2 linked regions of the Rhodopseudomonas palustris genome follow. The protein of the gene in region 2 interacts with the protein of the main gene of each other region in a pairwise test. Links are inferred from orthologs where the notes say so. Each region holds a gene or a part of one and is shown on either strand. Other genes may lie near its edges. The genes, in order: ligA and leuS.

Region 1 (6,698 bases), 1.7 Mb from region 2 along the record:
GGAGGCCGGCGGCAAGCCGCTGCGCGGCGCCGATCCAGTGGCGCTGCTCAAGGCGGTGAAGAACCAAGCCGAGATCGACGGCACCCGCGCCGCGCATCGCCGCGACGCGGTGGCGCTGGCGCGCTTCCTCGCTTTCATCGATGCCGAGGCGCCGAAGGGCACGCTGACCGAGATCGACGCGGTGGAGGCGCTGGAGACGTTCCGCCGCGACACCGGCGCGCTCAAGGACGTGTCGTTCCCGACCATCTCCGGCACCGGGCCGAACGGCGCGATCGTGCATTATCGCGTCACCCGCAAAAGCAACCGCCGCATCCAACCCGGCGACCTGCTGCTGATCGATAGCGGCGCGCAGTATCAGGACGGCACCACCGACGTCACCCGCACCATTGCGGTCGGGACGCCTTCGGCGGAGATGCGCGACCGCTTCACCCGCGTGCTGCGCGGCCATCTGGCGATCGCCCGCGCGGTGTTTCCCGACGGCACCACCGGCGCGCAGCTCGATACGCTGGCGCGGCAGTTCCTGTGGCAGGCCGGAATCGATTTCGAGCACGGCACCGGCCACGGCGTCGGAAGCTATTTGTCGGTGCACGAAGGCCCGGCGCGGATCTCCAAGCTCGGCACCACGCCGCTGAAGCGCGGCATGATCCTGTCCAACGAGCCCGGCTACTACAAGACGGACGGTTACGGCATCCGCATCGAGAATCTCGAACTGGTGGTCGAGAAACAGATCGTCGGCGCCGAGAAGCCGATGAACGGCTTCGAGGCCCTGACGCTGGCGCCGATCGACCGCCGTCTGATCGAGGTCGCGATGCTCAGCGCCGAGGAACTGGCGTGGCTCGACGCCTACCACGCCCGCGTCCGCGAAACCGTCCGTCCCCACCTCGACGGCCCAACCCGGCTTTGGCTCGACGGGGCGACCGCGCCGCTGCAATCCTAAGCTTAGGAGCAGTGAGCACAGCCTCTCCCCGAGTCACCCTGAGCGTCTGAAGCGGTGAGCGTGGGCCTCTCCCCGATTCATTCCGGGGCGCGAGCGCCAGCTCGCGGACCCGGAATCTGAAGCGCGTACGGCCTGGAGCTGCGCCGCGCACGCTAACCTCGAGATTCCGGGTTCGCCGCTGCGCGGCGCCCCGGAATGACAATCGAGAGTTTCTGCGCGCTGTCCGGAATGGCGCGTGGCTGAGGTTTGGGCGCCCCCGCCCGCCCTCCGCATAGCCTTATGCCGAAAAACCGCCTGTTAGCATTGCCCTGGCAGGCTACAGTCGTTTCACCAGCTCACATCCTTCGCCACGGCAGGCCCGTCGGGAACCGATCTCGCATGCACGGAATCGTCGGCAGATACGCAATGATCGACGCCAGCCGGCGCGACCTGCCGCCGTCGAAGCTGCTGCTCCTGCTGCTTGTGCTGATGAACGGTGCGGCGCCGATCGCGCTGTACATCTTCGTGCCGGCGCTGCCGGTGCTGGCGAGCGATTTTTCCAGCGACATCTCGGTCGCGCAGATGACCGTGTCGCTCTACATGGTCGGGCTGGCCTGCTCGCAGTTGATCATGGGGCCGTTGTCCGACCGGTTCGGCCGCCGCCCGGTGCTGCTCGGCGGGCTGGCGCTGATGGTCGCGGCCAGCATCGGCTGCATCTTCGCACAGACGCTGCCGCAACTGATCGGCTTGCGCTTCCTGCAGGCGCTCGGCGGCGCCTCGGGCATGGTGATCAGCCGCGCCATCATCCGCGACCTCTACAGCCGCGACCGCGTCGGCGGCATGCTCAGCCTCGTGATCGCCGTGATGATGATCGCGCAGATGCTGAGCCCGCTCGCCGGCGGCGTGATCGAAACCGCGTTCGGCTGGCGCGCGATCTTCTACGCCGTCACCGCCGGAGCGATCGTCGTCGCCGCCGCGATCACGCTGGCGCTGCCGGAAACGAGCCGCCGCAGCGGCGCGCCGGCCGCGCAGCGCGGCGGCTTCCGCACCGACCTGCGCAGCCTGTTCGGCAGCCACGCCTTCATCGGCTACGTGCTGTGCCAGGTGCTGGCCTCGGCGATCATCTTCATCTTCGCCGGCGGCGGCCCCTACGTGGTGGTGACGCAGATGGGCCGCAGCAGCGCCGAATACGGCGCCTGGTTCGCCAGCTCCGGCTTCGCCTATCTGATGGGCAATTTGTTCTGCGTGAAGTTCTCGCCGCGGCATTCGCTCGACCGGCTGATCTGGTTCGGCCTCGGCTTGCAGATCGCCGGCGCGGCGCTCAATCTGGCGTGGGGCGTGCTCGGCTGGAATCAGGTGCCGAGCTGGCTGTTCGGCACCCACATGATCATCATGTTCGGCAACGCCGCAGTGATGGCCAACGCCGCCGCCGGCGCGATCAGCATCCGCCCGCAGGCCGCCGGTACCGCCTCCGGTCTGATGGGCTTCACCCAATTCGGGTTCGGCTCGCTGTGTTCGCAGGCCGGCGCCTGGCTCGGCGGCCATTTCGCGACGCCGCTGCCGCTCAACATCGCGATCTTCGGAACCGCGCTCGCCTGCGCCTCGGCGATGATCTTCCTGGTGCCGCGCCGCAATCTGATCGCGACCGAGGAAATGATCGAGAAGGCGGAAGAAGAGACGCTGGTGTAGGCGGAGCTTCGTCTCCCTTGCAGCGAGTCATTCCGGGGCGCTCACGCAAGTGAGCGAACCCGGAATCTCGATCGGCAGAACAGCTCGGGATTCCGGGTTCGCGCGTTCCGCGCGCCCCGGAATGACGGGGTTAGTTTCCGATCAGCGCCAGCCACTCGTCTTCGGTCAGCACGGTGACGCCGAGGTCTTTCGCCTTGGTCAGCTTCGAACCGGCGTCTTCGCCGGCGACCACGTAGTCGGTCTTCTTCGACACCGAGCCGGCGACCTTGGCACCCAGCCGCTCGGCCGCGGCCTTGGCTTCGTCGCGGGTGAATTTCGACAGCGAACCGGTGAACACCACGGTCTTGCCCGCGACAGCCGTGTCACGCCGCGCCTGCTCGGCCGGTAGCACCTCGGTGAGTTCGGCGAGCAGCGCATCGAGCGCCTTGACGTTGCGTTCCTCGGCGAAGAACTCGACCACCGCTTCGGCGACGACATCGCCGATGCCGGCGATGTTGTCGAGATCCTGATAGGCCTCCGAGGTGTTGCCCTCCTCGGTCTGCGCGTCGGCGGCGGCGCGCATCGCGGTCAGGAACGCATCCAGCGTGCCGTAGTGCCGCGCCAGCAGCTTGGCGTTGCCCTCGCCGACATGGCGGATGCCGAGCGCGAAGATCAGCCGGTGCAGCTCGATGGTGCGGCGCGCGTCGATCGCCGCGAACAGATTGCGCACCGAGGTTTCGCCATAGCCTTCGAGCTGTTCGAGCTTCAATTCGGCATTGCGGGCCTTCAGCGTAAAGATGTCGGCAGGCTCCTGCACCCAGCCGCGCTCGTGGAACAGTTCGATCTGCTTCTCGCCGAGCCCGTCGATATCGAACGCGAGCCGCGACACGAAGTGCTTCAGCCGCTCCACCGCCTGCGCCGGGCAGATCAGCGCACCAGTGCAGCGCCACACCGCCTCGCCCTCTTCGCGCACCGCGTGGCTGCCGCAGACGGGACATTTATGTGGGAAGTGATACGGCTCGGCACCGGCGGGCCGCTTGTCGAGCACGACGCTGACGATCTGCGGAATCACGTCGCCAGCGCGCTGCACCACCACGGTGTCGCCTTCGCGGATGTCGACGCCGTCACGCAAGGGAGAGCCGTCGTTACCGATGCCCTTGATGTAGTCCTCGTTGTGCAGCGTCGCGTTCTGCACCACCACGCCGCCGACCGTCACCGGCTGCAGCCGCGCCACCGGCGTCATCGCGCCGGTGCGGCCGACCTGGATATCGATCTTCTCCAGCACGGTCGTCGCCTGCTCGGCGGCAAATTTGTGCGCGATCGCCCAGCGCGGACTGCGCGACACGAAGCCGAGCCGCTCCTGATAGTCGAGCCGGTCGACCTTGTAGACCACGCCGTCGATGTCATACGGCAGCGACGCGCGTTTCTCGCCGATCCGGCGATAGAACGCGAGCGCGTCTTCGACGCTGTGACACAGCGTGATCTCGGGATTGACGACGAAGCCGGCGTGGTCGAGCCATTGCAGCATCTTGTGCTGGGTCGGCTCCTCCATCGGATAGTCGCTCATCTCACCCCACGCATAGGCGAAGAACTTCAGCGGCCGCGACGCGGTGACGGCGACATCCTTCTGCCGCAGCGAGCCGGCGGCCGAATTGCGCGGATTGGCGAACACGGTCTCGCCCGCCTCCTCCTGACGCTTGTTCAGCGCGAGGAAGTCGTGCTTCAGCATGTAGACTTCACCGCGCAATTCGCAGGCCGCGGGGATGGTGTTGCCCTTCAGCGTGTTCGGCACGTCCTTGATGGTGCGGACGTTGGCGGTGACGTCCTCGCCGGTGAAACCATCACCGCGGGTGGCCGCGCGCACCAGTTCGCCATTCTCATAGCGTAGCGACAATGACAGGCCGTCGATCTTCGGCTCGGCGACGATCGCCGGCACATCGTCGAGCCGCAGGAAACGCTGCACCCGCTCGACGAACTCGGCGACCTCTTCGTCGGTGAAGGCGTTGCCGAGCGACAGCATCGGCACCGCGTGCTGCACCTTGGCAAAGCCCCGCGCCGGCGCGGCGCCGACGGTCTGGGTCGGCGACGACGCGCTGACCAGTTCGGGAAATTTCTGCTCGATCGCCTCCAGCCGCCGCCGCAACGCGTCGTAGTCGGCATCCGAAATCTTGGGCGCGTCGTCCTGATAGTACGCCTTGTCGTGGCCCTCGATCACGAGGCGAAGCCGCATCAGCTCCACCTTGGCCTTGGCTTTGGTGAGAGTGGCGATGTCGGGGGCGGGATTTTTCTTCACAGTCATTTTTCGCACTTGAGATTCCGGGTTCGCGAGCTCACGCTCGCGCCCCGGAATGACCTTGGGGCTAACTTACTGAGTTCACCGCGAGTCATTCCGGGGCGCTTGCGACAGCAAGCGAACCCGGAATCTCGCCGCGCGCGAGGCGCCGGTGCCCTATTATGTCTATCTGCTCGCCAGCCGGAAAGACGGAGCGCTGTATGTCGGCGTCACCAACGACCTCGTCCGCCGGGTCTACGAGCATCGCACCAAAGCCGTGCCGGGTTTCACGTCGAAATACAACATCGCCAAGCTGGTCTGGTTCGAAATCCACGACGACCCGATCTCCGCCATCACCCGGGAAAAGGAGATCAAGAAGTGGCGGCGGGCGTGGAAGGTGGCGTTGATCGAGCGGGAGAATTCGGGCTGGGACGATCTGTTCGACACGATCGCGCGATAGGCTGGGGCCGGGTGCCCTGAACCTCGGGATTCCGGGTTCGCGCCTCCGGCGCGCCCCGGAATGACGGCGTGTTGAAATACTGCCCCTCAGCGAGTCATTCCGGGGCGCGAGCGTGAGCTCGCGAACCCGGAATCTCGACAACTGGGAAGAGGTCCCTACCCCGCCGCCTTGATCAGCCGGTCGGCCGCGGCTCGCGCCTCGGCGGTGATCTCGGCGCCGGCCAGCATGCGGGCGATTTCTTCGCGGCGGTGGTCTTGTTCCAGGGCGGCGACGCGGGTGGCGACGCGTTTGCCTTTGTCGAGGGCGGCTTTCGAGATCAGCAGATGCTGGTCGGCGCGGGCGGCGACCTGGGGGGCGTGGGTGACGGCCATCACCTGGACCTTCGAGGCCAGCCGGGCCAAGCGGCCGCCGATTGCGTCCGCAACCGCGCCGCCGACGCCGGTATCGATCTCGTCGAACACCAGGGTCGGTGCCGAGCCCTTGTCGGACAGCACCACCTTCAGCGCCAGCAGGAAGCGCGACAGCTCGCCGCCGGATGCCACCTTCATCAGGGGGCCCGGCCGCGTGCCGGGATTGGTCTGCACCCAAAATTCGACGCGGTCGATGCCCTGCGGCCCCGGAGCCGCCGCATCGGCCTCGACCTGGGTCATGAACTTGGCGCGTTCGAGCTTGAGCGGCGCGAGCTCGGCGCCGACCGCCTTGTTGAGCTTGTCGGCGGCCTTGGTGCGCGCGGCCGACAGCTTGGCCGCCGCGGCATCGTAGCGGGCATCGGCCTCGGCGGCGTCCTTCTCCAGCACGACGAGCTGATCGGCACCGGCATCGATCAGCGCGACGTCGGCGACATATTGCGCCGCCAGCGCGGCGAGCGAATCCACCGGGGTCGAATACTTGCGGGCGGCGGCGCGCAGCGCGAACAGCCGCTCCTCGATCCGCTCCAGCTCCAAGGGATCGAAATCGGCTGCGGCCAGCGCGGCGTTGAGATGCTGGTCGGCCTCTTCCAGCGCGTTGATGGCGGCGTCGATCGCTTTCACCGCCGGCTCGATCAGGTGCGGCGCCGTGCCGGCGCGGCGCTCCAGCCGGCGCACCGCGGATGCCAGCGCGGCGACCGGCGAATGATGGCCGCCGACGACCTCCTGCGCCTCGCGCAAATCGGCAGCGATCTTCTCGCCCTGCATCATGGTGGTGCGGCGCTCGGCCAGCGTGGTCTCCTCGCCGTCCTGCGGCGCGAGCTGCCTCAGCTCGTCGGCGGCGTGGCGCAGATAGTCGGCCTCGCGCGCGGCGCGCTCCATCCCGGCGCGGTGGGCGTCGAGCGCGGCCCGCGCGGTGCGGCGGCCCTCCCACAGCGTCTCCAGCGCGGCGACGTCCTTGTCGAGGCCGGCGAA
Region 2 (7,021 bases):
GGACCCAGGCCGCGCACCGCTCTGCCGATCCGGGCGATCACCGCCGATGATGCCTGGTGCGAAGACCCGGCGAGCCGGCACTACAACCGGCCGATCCGGCGGTCGTCTGCGGGGGAAGGCGACCGGCTGATGCGCGACGATCACCTCTACGACCTGATCATCGAGATCGACCACAACACCCGGCCGCGCATCGCCGGCCGCGGCAGCGCGGTCTTCCTGCATCTGGCCCGTGACAATTTCGGTCCGACCGCCGGCTGCGTGGCGATGACCCGGCCGAACCTCATGCGGCTGCTGGCGCGGCTCGGTCCGCGGACGAGGATCGCAATCGGTTGACAGCCGCAATGCTCTATCGATGACCGAAGATCGCCGACCCCACCCGCACATGGGTGGCGCCGAACTGAATCGCGATATCGAAGTCGGCACTCATGCCCATCGACAGTTTCGACAGCCCGTTGCGCCTGGCGATCTTGGCGCACAGCGCAAAATGCGGCGCCGGCGCCTCATCGACCGGTGGGATGCACATCAACCCGCAGATCGTCAGCCCCCAGCGCTCCCGGCAGGCGACCAGAAAGGCGTCGGCGTCCTGCGGGGCGATGCCGGCCTTTTGCGGCTCCTCGCCGGTGTTGATCTGCACGAACAGGTCGAGCTTGCGGCCGGCCTGCGGCAGCGCCTTGCTCAAGGCTTCGCACAAGCTGTCGCGATCCACCGAATGGATCGCATCGAACAGCGCCACAGCATCCTTGGCCTTGTTGGATTGCAACGGCCCGATCAGATGCAACTCGGTGCCAGGATACTCCTCGACCAGCACCGGCCATTTTCCCTTGGCTTCCTGGACGCGATTTTCCCCGAACACCCGCTGGCCGGCCGACAGAACCGGGCGGATCGCGTCCGCCTCGAAGGTCTTCGACACCGCGATCAGCGTCACCTCGCTCCGGTCGCGCCGTGCGTCCGCGCAGGCGCGCGCGATCTCGGCCTCGACCGCGGCCAGATTGGCGGCAGAGCTCATCGCGGCACGGCTCGGAGATGAGAGAAACGGCGTGTTGAGGACGTCAACGACGTGAAATGTCGGGCGGGTTCGCTCACGGTTCCGGGTTCGCTCAAATTGTAATGAATCGGGGAAAGGCTTCTTGAAGCCTTCTACCTAGGATCATTGCGGGGGGCCGAGGGGGCAACGATGTCACGCATCGCGATCGTCCGCAAGAAAGCCAAGCTCAGAGCCATGTTGGGCATCCGGGCGCGGCTGGTGGTGCTGGCGCTGATTCTGGTCTGTCCGCTGATGCTGGATCGGGTGCGTCTGCTCGAACAGACCCGGACTGATCAGCTCGCCGCGATGGCCAGCGAGCTGTCGACGCTGGCGCAGCGTACCGCCGACGCCGAGCGCGAAGTGATCTCTTCGGTCGAGGCGGTGCTCAAATCCGCCGCCTATGTGCATGCCGCCGCCGCTCAGGCCGGACGAAGCTGCAGCATCCTGCGCGCCAGCCTGCGGGTCGACCTGCCGTCGATACGGATGCTGATGGTCGCAGATCGGGACGGCATCGTCCGTTGCTCGACCGCCTCGATGTTCGTCGGAAGCGACATCAGCGATCGCGCCTATTTCCGCAAGGCATTGGAAACACACGATTTCGTCGTCAGCGACTTCCTGGTCGGGCGGCAGACCCAAAAGGGCACCATCCTGGCCGCCTACCCCGTGTCGGCGATCGACACCGGCGAAGACGCGGTGATCGTCGCCGGCATGAACCTCGACTGGCTGTCCGACATGATGAGCAATCTCGCCGGTCGGGCGGGTGTCAGCGCGGCGCTGATCGACGGCGAAGGCACCGTGCTGGCGACCCCGCCGGACGAGCGCGGCCTGGTCGGCAAGAAGCTCGACCGTCTGGCGCTGCTGCCGGCGATGGCTCAGAAGTCGCAGGGCCGCGAAACCGCCAGTATCCGCGACGAGGATGGACGGCTGTTGACCGTCACCCGGATTCCGGGGACCAGCGCCAGGCTGGTCGTCACCGTCGACGAGAACAAGGTGTCGGCGGGCATCAACTACGACATCCGCACCGCCTATCTGCAGCTTGCGCTGGTTTGTCTGTTCGTGTTGCTCGGCGCGCTGTTCGCCGCCGAACGGCTGATCGTGCAGCCGATCTCGGTGCTGACGGCGGTCGCCAACAGGTTCGCCGAGGGCGATTGGTCGGCGCGGGTGGCGCGCAAACGGCTGCCGTCCGAATTCGTGCCGCTGGCGCGGGCGTTCAACGCGATGGCGGCGCAGCTCGGCCAGCGCGAGCGGGAGCTGGTGGCCAGCAACAGCCGTCTCAGCGTCATGGCATCGATGGACCTTCTGAGCGGCCTCGCCAATCGCCGCGGTTTCCAGAGCCGGCTCGATTTCGAATGGATGAAGAGCCAGCAGACCGGCCAACGCCTGGCGCTGATGATGATCGACGTCGACCATTTCAAGCTGTTCAACGATTCCTACGGCCATCCCGAAGGCGACGCCTGCCTGAGCCGGATCGGCGAGACCCTGGCGGCGGTCGCCGCCGAGACCGGCGGCTTCGCGGCGCGCTACGGCGGCGAGGAATTCTGCCTGCTGCTGCCCGAAGCCGGGATTGGCCGCGCCATCCAGGTCGGCGAAATGGTCCGCACCACCGTCGAGCAGCTCACGCTGCCGCATCGGACCAGCCCGTTCGAGCGGGTCACGGTCAGCATCGGCGTCGCCTGTACGCTGCCGAGCGAACAGGCATCGCCTGCCGAGCTGATCGAGGCTGCCGACGCGGCGCTTTACGCAGCCAAGCACCGCGGCCGCAACAACGTCGTCGAGCACGGCTTCATCCGGGTCACCGACGGCCCGGTCGCGATCGCGAGCTGACGCGGCGAAGGGCTGTTCGGCAGGCCGCCGGGCTTGCGCCATCCCATTGACCCGACACCGTGTTTCATGGCCTATTCCGCGCGCTTCGCGCGCGATTTGACCCGAGCCCCCGCACCGGTTGGCGACCTCGGCCGCGCCCTGTTTTTCGCCCCGATCCGCGCTCGAACCGGCCGGCCGTCTTCTGACCTTTCGAATCCTGATCTCATGAGCAACGAACGATACAACGCCCGCGAATCCGAGCCGAAATGGCAGTCCAAATGGGACGAGGCCAAGATCTTCGCCACCCGGAACGACGACCTGCGCAAGAAGTATTACGTGCTGGAGATGTTCCCGTACCCGTCTGGGCGGATCCACATGGGCCACGTCCGCAACTACACCATGGGCGACGTGGTGGCGCGGACGATGCGGGCGCGCGGTTACAATGTGCTGCACCCGATGGGGTGGGACGCATTCGGTCTGCCGGCCGAAAACGCCGCGATCGAGCGCAAGGTCGCCCCGAAGGCTTGGACCTACGACAACATCGCGGCGATGAAGAAACAGCTCCAGACCATGGGGCTGTCGCTGGACTGGGCGCGTGAATTCGCGACCTGCGATCCGTCCTACTACAAGCACCAGCAGAAGATGTTTCTCGACTTCCTCAAAGTCGGGCTGGTCGAGCGCGAGAAGCGCAAGCTGAACTGGGACCCGGTCGATATGACCGTGCTGGCCAACGAGCAGGTGATCGACGGCCGCGGCTGGCGCTCGGGCGCGGTGGTCGAACTGCGCGAGATGAACCAGTGGGTGTTCAAGATCACCAGATACGCCCAGGAGCTGCTCGACGCGCTGGATACGCTGGACCGCTGGCCCGACAAGGTGCGGCTGATGCAGCGCAACTGGATCGGCCGCAGCGAGGGCCTGATGGTGCGGTTCGCGCTCGATGGCGCGACCACGCCGGCCGGCGAGACCGAGCTGAAGATCTTCACCACCCGCCCGGATACGCTGTTCGGCGCCAAGTTCATGGCGATCGCGGCCGACCACCCGCTGGCGCAGGCGGCCGCCGCGAAAGACCCGAAGGTCGCGGCGTTCATCGACGACTGCAAGAAGCGCGGCACGGCGCAGGCCGAAATCGACACCGCCGAGAAGCAGGGCATCGACACCGGCATCCGCGCCGTGCATCCGTTCGATCCGAACTGGCAACTGCCGGTCTATGTGGCCAACTTCGTGCTGATGGAATACGGCACCGGCGCGATCTTCGGCTGCCCGGCGCACGACCAGCGCGACCTCGACTTCGTCAACAAGTACCAGCTCGGCAACACCCCGGTGGTCTGCCCCGAAGGCCAGGACCCGGCGAGCTTCGTCATCACCGACACCGCCTATGACGGCGACGGCCGCCTGATCAATTCGCGTTTCCTCGACGGCATGACGATCGCCGAGGCGAAGGAAGAGGTCGCCAAGCGGCTGGAGACGGCGCAGCTCGGCGGCGCTCCGGTCGGCGAGCGCAAGATCAATTTCCGCCTGCGCGACTGGGGCATCTCGCGCCAGCGCTATTGGGGCTGCCCGATCCCGATCATCCACTGCCCGACCTGCGACGTGGTGCCGGTGCCGGCCGCCGACCTGCCGGTTGTGCTGCCGGAGGACGTGTCGTTCGACAAGCCGGGCAATGCGCTCGACCATCATCCGACCTGGAAGCACGTCACCTGTCCGCAGTGCGGCGGCAAGGCGGTGCGCGAGACCGACACCATGGACACCTTCGTGGACTCGTCCTGGTACTTCGCGCGCTTCACCGATCCGTGGAACACCGAAGCGCCGACCACGCCGGACGTCGTCAACCGGATGATGCCGGTCGATCAGTATATCGGCGGCGTCGAGCACGCGATTCTGCACCTGCTGTACAGCCGGTTCTTCACCCGGGCGATGAAGGCGGCGGGACACATCGACATCCAGCATGACGAGCCGTTCGCAGGCCTGTTCACCCAGGGCATGGTGGTGCACGAGACCTATCGCAAGGCGGATGGTCACTTCGCTTCGCCCGCCGAAGTGGCGATCACCGTCGACGGCGATCAGCGCCGCGCCACGCTGATCGAGGGCGGCGGTCCGGTCGAGATCGGCCCGATCGAGAAGATGTCGAAGTCCAAGCGCAACACCGTCGATCCCGACGACATCATCGGGACTTACGGGGCCGACACCGCGCGCTGGTTCATGCTGTCGGACTCGCCGCCGGACCGCGACGTGATCTGGAGCGAGGAAGGCGTCAAGGGCGCCTCGCGGTTCGTGCAGCGGCTGTGGCGCATGGTGAATGATGCCGCCCCGATCGCCGCTGCGGCGCCGGCCGAACGGCCGGCCAGCTTCGGCGCCGACGCGCTCGGCTTGCGCAAGGCCGCGCATGGTGCGCTCGACAAGGTGCTGTCCGGCATCGAGCGGCTCGCCTTCAACGTCAGCCTGGCGCACATTCGAGAGTTCTCGAATACCCTCGGCGACGTTCTGGCGCGATCACAGACGCCCTCCCCCGATCTCGCCTGGGCGATCCGCGAATCGACCATGATCCTAGTGCAACTGTTCCACCCGATGATGCCGCATCTCGCCGAAGAATGCTGGTCGGTGCTCGGTCAGACCGGGCTGGTCTCCGAGGCGCTGTGGCCGCAGATCGAGCGCGATTTGCTGGTCGAGGACAGCATCACCCTGCCGGTTCAGGTCAACGGTAAGAAGCGCGGCGAGGTGACGGTGCCGCGCGACGCTCCGACCGACGAAATTGAGGCTGCCGTTTTGGCGCTCGATACGGTAAAACAAGCCCTGGGCGACAAGCCCGTTCGCAAGGTGATCGTGGTTCCGCAGAGGATCGTGAATGTCGTCGGCTAAGCCCGCGGAGCTCAGGAAGTTCGTCGTCAGGTTGGCACTCGCCGTGGCGCTCGCCGCCCCGGTGGCCGGCTGCTTCCAGCCGATGTACGCCGATCGCGGCGACGGTTCGCCGACCTTGCGCGACAAGCTCGCCGCCATCGAGGTGCCGCCGCTCGACATCCCGAACGGCTCGCGCAACTCCCGCCTCGGCGTCGAACTGCGCAACAAGCTGATGTTCAAGCTGTACGGCAGCGCCACCGGCGTCCCGCCGCTGTACACGCTGAAGATCTCGATCACGACTTCCCGGTCGTCGCTGATCGTCGATCCCAGCACGCAACTGCCGACGATCGAGAACTATGCGATCGACGCCAGCTACCAGCTCAAGGACATCGCCACCGGCAAGATCGTGACGACCGGCAACACCTTCTCGCGCGTCGAATACGACGTGCCCGGCCAGTCGCAGCGCTTCGCCCGCACCCGTGCCGGCCGCGATGCGGAAGACCGCGCCGTGCAGGAGATCGCCGAGAATATCAACACCCGGCTGGCCTCGTTCTTCTACGCCGGCATGTGAACCGCGATCGCGCCGGGCGAGCGGTGTCGTTTCACATTCGGCGTGAGCGCTGAGGAATGGTTGCTCTCCGCGGCAAAGACGCGACTTCGTTTTTGGCCCGCCCGGATCCGGGCCGGCCGATCGTATTGCTGTACGGACCGGATGCCGGCCTGGTGCGCGAACGCGCCGATGCGCTGATCGCCGCCTCGCTCGACGATGCCAAAGACCCGTTTGCGCTGGTGCGGCTCGATGGCGACGAACTCGCATCCGAGCCGTCGCGGCTGGTCGACGAAGCCCTCGCCATTCCGATGTTCGGCGGCCGCCGTGCGATCCGGGTTCGTGCCGGCTCGCGCAGCTTCGTCGCCGGCGTCGAAGCCTTGATCGCCTCGCCGCCGAAGGAATGCCGCGTCGTGATCGAGGCCGGCGATATCAAACCGGACAACGCGCTGCGCAAGGCGTGCGAAAAAGCGACCACCGGTGCGGTCGCGATCGGCTGCTACCCGGACGCCGAAGCCGATATCGCCCGGCTGATCGACGACGAGCTGCGTGGATCGAGCCTGCAGATCGGCAAGGACGCGAAGGCTGTGTTGACCACCCTGCTCGGCGGCGATCGCCAGGCGTCGCGCAACGAACTGCGCAAGCTGGCGCTGTACGCGCATGGCAAAGGCGAAGTCACGCTCGACGACGTGATCACTTGCGTGTCGGATGCGTCCGATCTGAAACTCGACGCGATCGTCGATGCTGCGTTTTCCGGCAAGCCCGTCATCGTCGAGACAGAATTCGCCAAGGCGATGGTGGCCGGAACCTAT

The links.
Region 1: the proteins of leuS (region 2) and ligA interact in binary tests that used the Escherichia coli proteins (3 or more experiments, as listed by UniProt). The link is inferred for Rhodopseudomonas palustris from one-to-one orthologs.

What each region holds. Positions count from the first base shown.
Region 1 is NZ_CP041387.1:2,847,281-2,853,978, forward strand. The notes cover bases 2,310-5,207. They hold ligA (NAD-dependent DNA ligase LigA), read right to left. Parts: upstream 4,884-5,207; coding sequence 2,736-4,883; downstream 2,310-2,735. Other genes in these bases: FLL57_RS13060 (multidrug effflux MFS transporter), read left to right, coding at 2,310-2,605; FLL57_RS13070 (GIY-YIG nuclease family protein), read left to right, coding at 5,029-5,207. Also shown: FLL57_RS13055 (aminopeptidase P family protein), read left to right, coding at 1-937; more of FLL57_RS13060, read left to right, coding at 1,316-2,309; more of FLL57_RS13070, read left to right, coding at 5,208-5,316; DNA repair protein RecN, read right to left, coding at 5,472-6,698. UniProt on the Escherichia coli protein: DNA ligase that catalyzes the formation of phosphodiester linkages between 5'-phosphoryl and 3'-hydroxyl groups in double-stranded DNA using NAD as a coenzyme and as the energy source for the reaction.
Region 2 is NZ_CP041387.1:4,576,288-4,583,308, forward strand. What follows is about bases 2,663-5,883. They hold leuS (leucine--tRNA ligase), read left to right. Parts: upstream 2,663-3,052; coding sequence 3,053-5,683; downstream 5,684-5,883. Other genes in these bases: FLL57_RS21125 (diguanylate cyclase domain-containing protein), read left to right, coding at 2,663-2,848; lptE (LPS assembly lipoprotein LptE), read left to right, coding at 5,670-5,883. In the rest of the region: FLL57_RS21115 (L,D-transpeptidase family protein), read left to right, coding at 1-333; FLL57_RS21120 (YggS family pyridoxal phosphate-dependent enzyme), read right to left, coding at 347-1,006; more of FLL57_RS21125, read left to right, coding at 1,175-2,662; more of lptE, read left to right, coding at 5,884-6,233; holA (DNA polymerase III subunit delta), read left to right, coding at 6,290-7,021.